3 regions of the Butyrivibrio sp. WCD2001 genome follow, and region 2 is predicted to be linked to each of the others. Evidence: predicted binding sites of a transcription regulator. Region 2 holds the regulator's gene; each other region holds the start of a gene.
The links. Region 2 encodes NrdR, which represses ribonucleotide reductase genes. Its sites were predicted from a motif close to CACAANATNTTGTG; they were not measured.
Positions count from the first base shown of each region.

Region 1: the regulator NrdR is predicted to act here: its motif matches at 1,473-1,486, upstream of G630_RS0106725 (ribonucleoside triphosphate reductase).
Region 3: the regulator NrdR is predicted to act here: its motif matches at 1,207-1,220, upstream of nrdD (anaerobic ribonucleoside-triphosphate reductase).

Region 1 covers NZ_AUJZ01000006.1:38,540-41,832, reverse strand. Annotated here, with positions in the region: gene G630_RS0106725 (ribonucleoside triphosphate reductase) at 1-1,379, opposite strand, end outside; gene G630_RS0106720 (FIST signal transduction protein) at 1,617-2,927, shown strand; gene G630_RS0106715 (phosphatase PAP2 family protein) at 2,946-3,293, shown strand, end outside.
Region 2 covers NZ_AUJZ01000004.1:209,087-212,379, reverse strand. Annotated here, with positions in the region: gene ftsZ (cell division protein FtsZ) at 1-1,183, shown strand, start outside; gene nrdR (transcriptional regulator NrdR) at 1,405-1,911, shown strand; gene G630_RS0104055 (ABC transporter substrate-binding protein) at 2,034-3,293, shown strand, end outside.
Region 3 covers NZ_AUJZ01000008.1:27,361-30,653, reverse strand. Annotated here, with positions in the region: gene G630_RS0108970 (hypothetical protein) at 1-287, opposite strand, end outside; gene murI (glutamate racemase) at 319-1,149, shown strand; gene nrdD (anaerobic ribonucleoside-triphosphate reductase) at 1,291-3,293, shown strand, end outside.

The DNA of each region.
Region 1 (3,293 bases), on a different contig from region 2:
GGATATAAGCCCTGTTCAAGAAGTTTGCTAATAACCTGACGCTTAGTATTAAGGCTTCTTGCAGCGACATCCATGAGATGATCCAATTGACTGTAGAAGTCATTTTTGTCCTTCGCAAGGTATGCAATTCTGGGCATGTTGATAGTAACTACGCCGATAGAACCTGTTGATTCGCCGGACCCGAAGAATCCGCCTGATTTTTTCCTTAGTTCGCGAAGATCGAGGCGCAGTCTGCAGCACATGGAACGAACATCGCTGGGCTCCATGTCTGAATTTATATAATTTGAGAAATACGGTGTGCCGTATTTTGCAGTCATTTCGAAGAGAAGTTTGTTATTTTCAGTCTCGCTCCAATCAAAATCACTTGTTATTGAATAGGTGGGGATGGGATACTGGAATCCACGTCCGTTGGCATCTCCTTCAATCATTATCTCGATAAATGCCTTGTTGACCATGTCCATCTCACGCTGGCAGTCGCCATAGGTGAAATCAACTTCTTTTCCGCCGACAATAGCGTTAAGGTTCCTAAGATCGGCAGGAACGGTCCAATCCAGAGTGATGTTGGAAAACGGTGCCTGTGTGCCCCATCTGCTTGGAGTATTGACTCCGTAAACAAAGGACTGGATACACTGCTTGACATCTTCATAGGAAAGGTTATCAATTTTCACGAAAGGAGCAAGATATGTATCAAATGACGAGAAAGCCTGCGCACCTGCCCACTCGTTCTGCATGATTCCAAGGAAATTGACCATCTGGTTGCAAAGAGTGGAGAGATGGTTGGCAGGAGCGGATGTAATCTTGCCGGGAATGCCGCCAAGTCCTTCCTGAATCAGCTGTTTAAGACTCCATCCTGCGCAATATCCTGATAGCATGGCAAGGTCATGGATGTGAATTGCAGCGCTTCTGTGAGCTTTTGCAATCTCTTCGTCATATACCTCTGACAGCCAGTAATTTGCTGTAATGGCGCCTGAATTTGAGAGAATGAGACCACCGATAGAGTAGGTAACCGTTGAATTCTCCTTAACACGCCAGTCATTGATTTTGAGGTAGTCATTTACAAGATCCTTGTAGTTTAAAAGTGCAGAGTTGATATTGCGGACCTTCTCACGCTGTTTTCTGTAGAGAATGTAAGTCTTGGCAACGTCGGAATAACCTGATTCTGAGAGCACTTTCTCAACACTGTCCTGAATCTGTTCTACTGTTATCTTATTGTTTGAGATTTTGCTTTCGAAATCTGAAGCTACCCGAAGAGCCACAAGATCTATCACACTTGTGTGATAGGGCTTATCAAGAGCTACAAAAGCTTTGATTATAGCAGATGATATTTTTGAAATATCAAAACTCGCAATACTACCGTCTCGTTTTACTACATCATACATAAGAACACCCCCAAAAAACTTAAATACCCACTACATATAAGGTATCACATAAAATGTGGACGGTCAATATATAGGCAATTTATTAATTATAAACACTATATATTGTGTTATCCGTTTCTTTGCGGCAAAAACGGCATGATTACAAGTGTTTCTTAAAAGAGCTATTTCAGATATGTTTTGTTTGCCTTATAATATTAGACGTGATAAATTATTTTCTTATGACAGAGGTTAATGCAATTGAAACAATATAATTATGAATTTACTGCAGCATCAGAGGTAACCAAGGCTTTATCAGAGGTCTATGCATATACTCAGAGAACGTCGTTCAAGTCTATACTTTTCCACTTGTACACCATAGCATTTGGCAGGGAAGAGATACATGAAATCCAGCAGGAAATAAAAGAGATGTATCCCGATGCACATATAGCAGGTACCAGTTCAAATGGGGACATCTGTGATGGCCATTTGGCTGAATCCGGACTGGTTATGGCTGTTTCTATTTTTGAGAGTACAGAGATTGGTGTTCATCTTTTTGAAACAGAGGAAGGCCGCGAAGAGGACACGGGAAGAGATATTTGTCGCAGCATAGATGTAACGGATAGCATAAAAGCCGCAGAAATACTAATGACCTTGAAATCTATAAACAGTACCAAGATTCTCAGGGAAGCTGAAAAGTGCGAGAAAAGTGTAAAAATCTTTGGGGCAGGTAGTGCAGGGAAAAAGATTGAAGAAAACGTAACAATGGTTATCGGGGATACTGAAACGTCGGAGCATGGCGTAGTTCTTGTGACTTACTCGGGTGATGATTTTCATATAGATATTCATCATGCTATCGGATGGAAGCCGCTCGGAAGAGATCTGACTGTAACCAGGATAGAGGATAAGAGGCTGTACGAGCTTGACGGGGTGCCGGCAGGTGATATCTACAGTAAATATCTGGACATACAGGCAGATGAGAATTTCTTTGCCAATATTTTGGAATTCCCGATTATGTCCAACCAGCATGGACATGAAGTACTGCGTATGCCGTTTTCCTGCAATACCGAGGATAGATCACTAATGCTTGCGGCTGATATTAAGCAGGGTTCTAAGGTTAACCTGTCCTACGGAGATCCTGACGTTATTAAATCCGATGTTGAGGACCTTGTGTGGAATGTAAGAAGCTTTGCTCCACAGGCAGTATTTCTGTATTCCTGCGGCGTCAGACGCCTCTATTGGAAATATCTGATTAATAAGGAGACCGGTCCATTCAGCCTGATTGCGCCTGTAAGTGGTTTTTATTCAAGTGGCGAGATCATGCGTATGGGTGAATACATAATCGAACATCATGTTACGCTTATGGCTATCGGAATGCGAGAGGGCGGACAGGCTATGTCGCAGCCTACCGGTATAGGAGATAAGGAGATAGAGGTTCCTGAGGAGCACAAGATGCATGATCAGCTGTCAATGGTTAGAAGATTGGCTAATTTCATAAATGTGACAGCAGCTGAGCTTCGGGAAGCAAATGAGAATCTGCAGGAAAAATTGCAGGATAGAACTAAAAATTAATAGGAGATATAATAAATTATGAAAAGTAGAAAAAGTTTTGTTGTTTCGGGGGTTTTTGCTCTTCTTGCGCTGATTCTGATTATTCTTGTTAAGAATGTGGATGTTGCCGTAGTTCCGGAGACGGGCAAGCCGATGGGATTTTATAGCATAAATACTGCATTTCATAACATTTTCGGAATAAATATCATGTGGTATAAAATAACGGAGATTTTCGGAATTCTTGCACTTCTGGTGTGTGCTGTGTTTGCTTTGATCGGACTTTTACAACTTATAAAAAGAAAAAGCATAACCGAAGTCGACCCTGTTATCATAAAGCTTGGATGCCTTTATGCGGTGGTTATAGCTCTTTATGCATTGTTTGAAAAG
Region 2 (3,293 bases):
CGGAATTAATACAGATAAGCAGGCTTTGCAGCTTTGCAAAGCTCCCAAGCTGCTTCAGATCGGTGAGAAGCTCACCAAGGGTCTTGGTGCGGGAGCAAAGCCGGAAATCGGTCAGAAAGCTGCTGAGGAGAGCCAGGAAGAGATTTCCGCAGCTCTTAAGGGTGCTGACATGGTTTTCGTTACTTGCGGAATGGGTGGCGGTACCGGTACAGGTGCAGCTCCGGTTGTAGCTAAGCTTGCAAAGGATATGGGTATTCTTACTGTCGGTGTAGTTACCAAGCCTTTTGCTTTTGAGGCTCGCGTACGTATGCAGAACGCACTTGCCGGCATTAACACAATTAAGAACAACGTAGATACTCTTATCGTTATTCCTAACGATAAGTTACTTCAGATTGTTGACAGACGTACAACAATGCCCGATGCACTGAAGAAGGCTGATGAAGTTCTTCAGCAGGCAGTTCAGGGAATCACAGATCTGATCAACGTACCCGCTGTTATCAACCTTGACTTCGCTGACGTTCAGACAGTAATGAAGGACAAGGGAATCGCACACATCGGTATCGGTTCCGGTAAGGGCGATGATAAGGCTGCAGACGCAGTTAAGATGGCGGTTGAGTCTCCTCTTCTTGAGACTAAGATTGACGGAGCTTCCAATGTTATCATCAATGTATCCGGTGATATCACACTTATGGATGCTTCAACTGCATCAGACTATATCAGAAATCTTGCAGGAGATGATGTTAATATCATATTCGGTGCTATGTATGACGAATCAATGGCAGACACCTGCAATATTACTGTTATTGCTACAGGTATTGATGACAGAGCAAATAATGCTGCTGCATTGCAGAGAGCTCTTAATCGTAACGCTGAGAAAGCCGCAGCCGCTCAGGCAACACAGGCTGCAGCTGCTGCATCACAGCAGGCTCAGGCACAGCCTCAGCCCCAGGTTCAGGTACAGCCTCAGGTTCAGGTTCAGCCGCAGGTACAGCCTGTTCCGGTTACTCCCGAGCCCATGATTGATACACTGACAGCTCGTTCAGCTCAGACAATACCGCCACAGAAACCGGTTACTCCTCAGCCTACTCAGAGACCTTCATCAGGACTTAATCGTACTCCTGAAGTTAGAAGCTCTGTAGAAGCTAAGAGTCTTAAGATACCGGATTTCTTACAGAAAAAGTAATAATGACTTTCAAACAGTCACCTGAATAATCGGGTGACTGTTTTATTTTGCATTTTTTAATAGTTTGAGCGAGATAATGCATTTTTTTGTGGATAATTCCGTTTCACAATGTTACAATAACTTGTGTGGGTATTTTTTTTAGCCCCTAAATCTTGTAAAAGAATCAAAAGTTACAAATCTATAATTTTTTATGTGCGATAAAGCACAGAAAGGTTATCATTATGAAGTGTCCTTTTTGCGGTAAAGACAACACTCGTGTAATTGATTCAAGACCTGCGGATGAGAATACATCCATCAGACGCAGACGTGTCTGCGATTCTTGCGGGAAGAGGTTTACGACCTATGAGAAGGTTGAGACTATCCCTCTTATTGTTATCAAGAAGGATAATAACCGTGAACCCTACAATCGTGCAAAGATCGAAGCAGGCGTGCTGAGAGCATGTCACAAGAGACCGGTAAGTGCTCAGCAGATTACACAGATTGTCGATGCTGTAGAGACTGAGGTTTTCAATCTTGAGCAAAAGGAAATCCCCAGCCGTATTATCGGTGAGCTTTGCATGGATAAGATGAAGAATCTCGATCCTGTAGCTTATGTAAGATTTGCGTCTGTTTACCGTGAGTTTAAGGATGTAAATACCTTCATGGATGAGCTTAAGATAGTACTGGAGAAGGAAGAAGAGGGTGTTATAACCGATTCTACAGATAAGAACACACCCTTGCTGAAATAAACTGTCATCTGACCTTGGCTGTTGACATCTGCTACGTCTTTCCGTATAGTTTATGGTGCATCAAGACTTGATAATCAAATTGTTTTGGTGCGAAAACTAAATAAAGAAAGAAGGATTGTAACATGATGAAAAAAGGTATTGGAAGGAGAGGACTTTCCACACTTTTAGTTGTGTTAACGACACTGACTCTTACTATGAGCGGATGCTCAGGTAAAAAGGCAGAGGAATCTACGGCAGATGCGACCAATGCTACCGAGAATACCAGTTCAGGAAAGGACGGTAAAGCGGAGACAGCTGACAACACTGCAAGTTCAGATGATCTTTCAAAGATTACCATTGGTATTCCACAGGATATTGACAGTATGGACCCGCACATCGCACAGGCGGCGGGAACCAGAGAAGTACTGTTCAATGTTTACGAAGGACTTGTGAAGCCTGACCAGGATGGTAATCTGCAGCCTGCCATAGCCAGCGAGTACACAATTTCTGAGGATGGAAAAACTTATACCTTCACACTTAGAGAAGGCGTTAAGTTCCATGACGGTTCTACGGTTACGGCGGAGGATGTTAAATATTCAATCGAGCGTAATGCCGGTACCGATGGAACAGATCCGTTGATATCGGCATTTTCTAATATTGATAGTGTTGAGATTGCGGATGATTCCACAGTAGTAATGACACTTAAGGAAGCAAATACAGAGTTTCTGGCATATATGACAGTAGCTATTATTCCCGCTTCCAATGAGGATCCCGAAGGTAATCCTGTGGGAACAGGCCCTTATAAGTTTGTTTCACGTTCACCTCAGGAGAACGTAATACTTACCAAGTTTGATGAATATTGGGGCGAGCCCGCATACATTAAGGACATAACACTTAAGGTTGAGGCTAATGCTGATTCAATCGTTATGGATCTTGAAGGCGGCTCCATTGATATGTTTGCAAGAGTAACATCTGCACAGATGTCACAGCTTTCCGATAAGTTTGATGTATATGAAGGAACCATGAACCTTGTTCAGGCACTGTATCTAAACAATGCCGAGGAGCCCTTCAACAACGAACAGGTTCGTCAGGCTCTCTGCTATGCTATAAGCCCGCAGGAAATCATGGACTTTGTATCAGACGGAAAGGGAACCGAGATCGGAAGCAGTATGTTCCCTTCCTTCGGTAAGTATTTTGATGCAAGCCTTAGTGAGACCTATAACCAGGATATTGATAAGGCTAAGCAGCTGCTTGCAGAGGCAGGATATCCGAATGGTTTCGACTTTACAATAACCGTTCCCTCAAACTACACTCAGCACGTAGACACAGCACAGGTGCTTGTTGAGGAGTTTAAGGCTATCGGTGTTAACGCTACCATCCAGGAAGTTGAGTGGAATACATGG
Region 3 (3,293 bases), on a different contig from region 2:
ATGTCCATGTGAATAAGGATATCCTCATAAAGCCCCTCAACACTGGCGAACAGATGAGGATATTTTTTATGAATATAAGAGAGCTCATCCAGCAAGGTTTCCCTTCGCTGAAGAAGAAACAGAGTATATACGGGTTCCACTATTTCTGAAGGTTCAATCTCTTCTCTGTCGGAGCCATCGCCGTAATCGGCTTTTGATGCGTAATACTCGCAAACCTCCTGGATAAAAGGGCTTACATGCGGATCATCATATAATTTTTGAAGTTCAAATGTGTAGGATTCATTCATAATTAATAATGATACAACAACGAGGAATGATATGCGAATAGGAATTTTTGATTCCGGTGTCGGAGGCCTTTCTGTATTGAATGAGGCTTATCACAGATTTCCGGATCAGGAATACATATTTTATGCCGACACAAGGCATGTACCATATGGAACAAAGTCTGAGGAAGAGATAAAAGGCTATGTTGATGAGATTGTAAGATTTCTCATCAGCAAAGATGTCGATGCCATAGTGATTGCCTGCAACACAGCTACCAGTGTGGGTGCATCCATGGTAAGGGAAAAGTACAAGCTTCCAATTCTTGGAATGGAGCCTGCAGTGAAGCCGGCTGTTGAGGAGTGTCGTGACAACAGTAAAAGAATTCTTGTGATGGCTACTCCCGTTACCATAAGAGAGAAAAAGCTTGAGAGACTTCTTTCAAGAGTGGATTTGCAGCACAAGGCTGATTTACTTGAGATGCCGGGGCTTGTGAAATATGCGGAGAGAGAAGAATTCGACACGGAAGAGGTAAGGGATTATATCAGTAACCGCTTTTTGTCAGTTAATGCTTCCTATGAAAAGTACAGTGCGCTGGTTCTTGGATGCACACATTTTAATTATTTTAAACCTCTTTACAGAGAACTGCTGGGGGACAGCATTCATCTGATAGACGGAAACCACGGGACAATTAATCATTTGGGTGATGTTATGGGGCTAGAAGTTAAAAATGATGAAGATAAAGAGATCATTTTTAATGAACCACAAGATATTGTGGTTGGCTTCAACACCACATACTATGAGTCGGGAGACGAAATTACGGATAACGATAGATTGTCAAAATACCTTAGAATGCTGAACAGGCTTGAATTTGTAAGGAAGTTTTGATAACGGAAAATTGTTACTTGATTTATACTATATAATGTATTATAGTTTAATTGTAGCCACAAGATATAGTTTCGGGTGGCTACTATTTATCTAAAAATATAGGTATTTCCATATAAATGTACTTAAATAGGGGGTTCGCCAGTGAAGATTATTAAGAGAAGCGGTAAAGAGGTTACTTTTGATGGTGCCAAGATTTTGGCTGCTATTGAGAAAGCAAATAAGGAAGTAACTCCCGATCAGAGCTTGTCTGAAGATCAGATTAAGAGCATAGAGGCGCAGGTAGAGGATAAGTGTAACAGGCTTACCAGGGCTGCAAGCGTAGAAGAAATCCAGGATATGGTTGAGGATGGTCTCATGGAGTCCGGGAAGTTTGAGGTTGCCCGCAAATATATCACTTATCGTTATCGCCATGCCCTTGTCCGTAAGTCAAACACAACGGATGAGCAGATTATGTCTCTTATCGAGTGTAATAACGAAGAGGTTAAGCAGGAGAATTCCAACAAGAACCCCACAGTTAACAGTGTTCAGAGAGATTATATGGCAGGAGAGGTCAGCCGTGACATTACACGCAGATTCCTTCTTCCGGATGACGTAGTTAAGGCACACAAGGACGGAATCATTCATTTCCATGATTCCGACTATTTTGCTCAGCACATGCACAACTGCTGCCTTGTAAACCTTGAGGATATGCTTCAGAACGGAACGGTTATTTCCGAGACAATGATCGAACGTCCCAAGAGCTTCTCCACAGCATGTAATATTGCAACTCAGGCGATAGCACAGATTGCAAGCTCTCAGTACGGCGGACAGAGTATTACATTGTCCCACCTTGTACCGTTTGTTGATGTAAGTAGACAGAAATTCAGAAGAGAAGTTCGCCAGGAGTTTATCGATGCTGGTATGGATGCAACTGATGAACAGATAAACGATATCGCCGAGATGCGTGTGCGCAAGGAGATAGAGCGCGGTGTTCAGGTTATTCAGTATCAGGTAATCACATTAATGACCACCAACGGACAGGCACCTTTCATTACAGTATTCATGTATCTTGATGAGGTACCTGAAGGTCAGCTCAGAAACGATCTTGCTCTTGTTATCGAAGAGATGCTGAAACAGCGTATAGTCGGTGTAAAGAATGAGAAAGGCGTTTATATAACTCCTGCATTCCCGAAGCTTATCTATGTTCTTGATGAGGACAATATTCACGAGGGCACACCATATTGGTATCTCACACAGCTTGCTGCCAAGTGTACAGCAAAGAGAATGGTTCCGGATTATATCTCCGCTAAGAAGATGAAGGAATATAAGAACGGTGACGTTTATCCCTGCATGGGATGCAGAAGCTTCCTCACAGTTGACAGTGAAGACCTTGCCGAAGGTCTGTGTAACAAGGGTAATATTGCCAATGCGCAGAACTATACCGAGGGTGATCATAAGTATTACGGACGCTTTAATCAGGGCGTAGTAACCATAAACCTTGTTGATGCAGCCTGCTCATCAGGCGGAGACGAGGAGAAGTTCTGGGAGATAATGGAGGAGCGTACAGAGCTCTGTAAGAAGGCTCTTATGTGCAGACACAACCGTCTTCTTGGAACACCTTCCGATGTAGCTCCGATCCTTTGGCAGTTTGGAGCACTTGCAAGACTTAAGAAGGGTGAGACAATCGATAAGCTCTTATATGGCAATTATTCAACAATTTCTCTTGGATATGCAGGACTTTGCGAATGCACAAAGTTCATGAAGGGCGTAACTCACACCGATGCTGCAGGAAAAGACTTCGCACTCAGAGTAATGCAGTTTATGAATGATAAGTGCGCAAAGTGGAGAAAGGAAACAAATATTTCGTTCAGTTTATACGGAACACCCCTTGAGTCCACAACCTATAAGTTTGCAAGAGCACTTCAGAAACGCTTTGGAATTATTGATGGTGTTACAGACAAGAACTATATCACAAACAGCTATCACGTTCATGTAACCGAGAAGATAGATGCCTTCACAAAACTGAAGTTTGAGTCAGAATTCCAGGCACTTTCACCCGGAGGAGCTATCAGTTATGTTGAGGTTCCCAATATGAACAACAATCTCGAGGCTGTCCTCGCAGTGATGCAGTATATTTATGAGAACATCATGTATGCAGAGCTCAA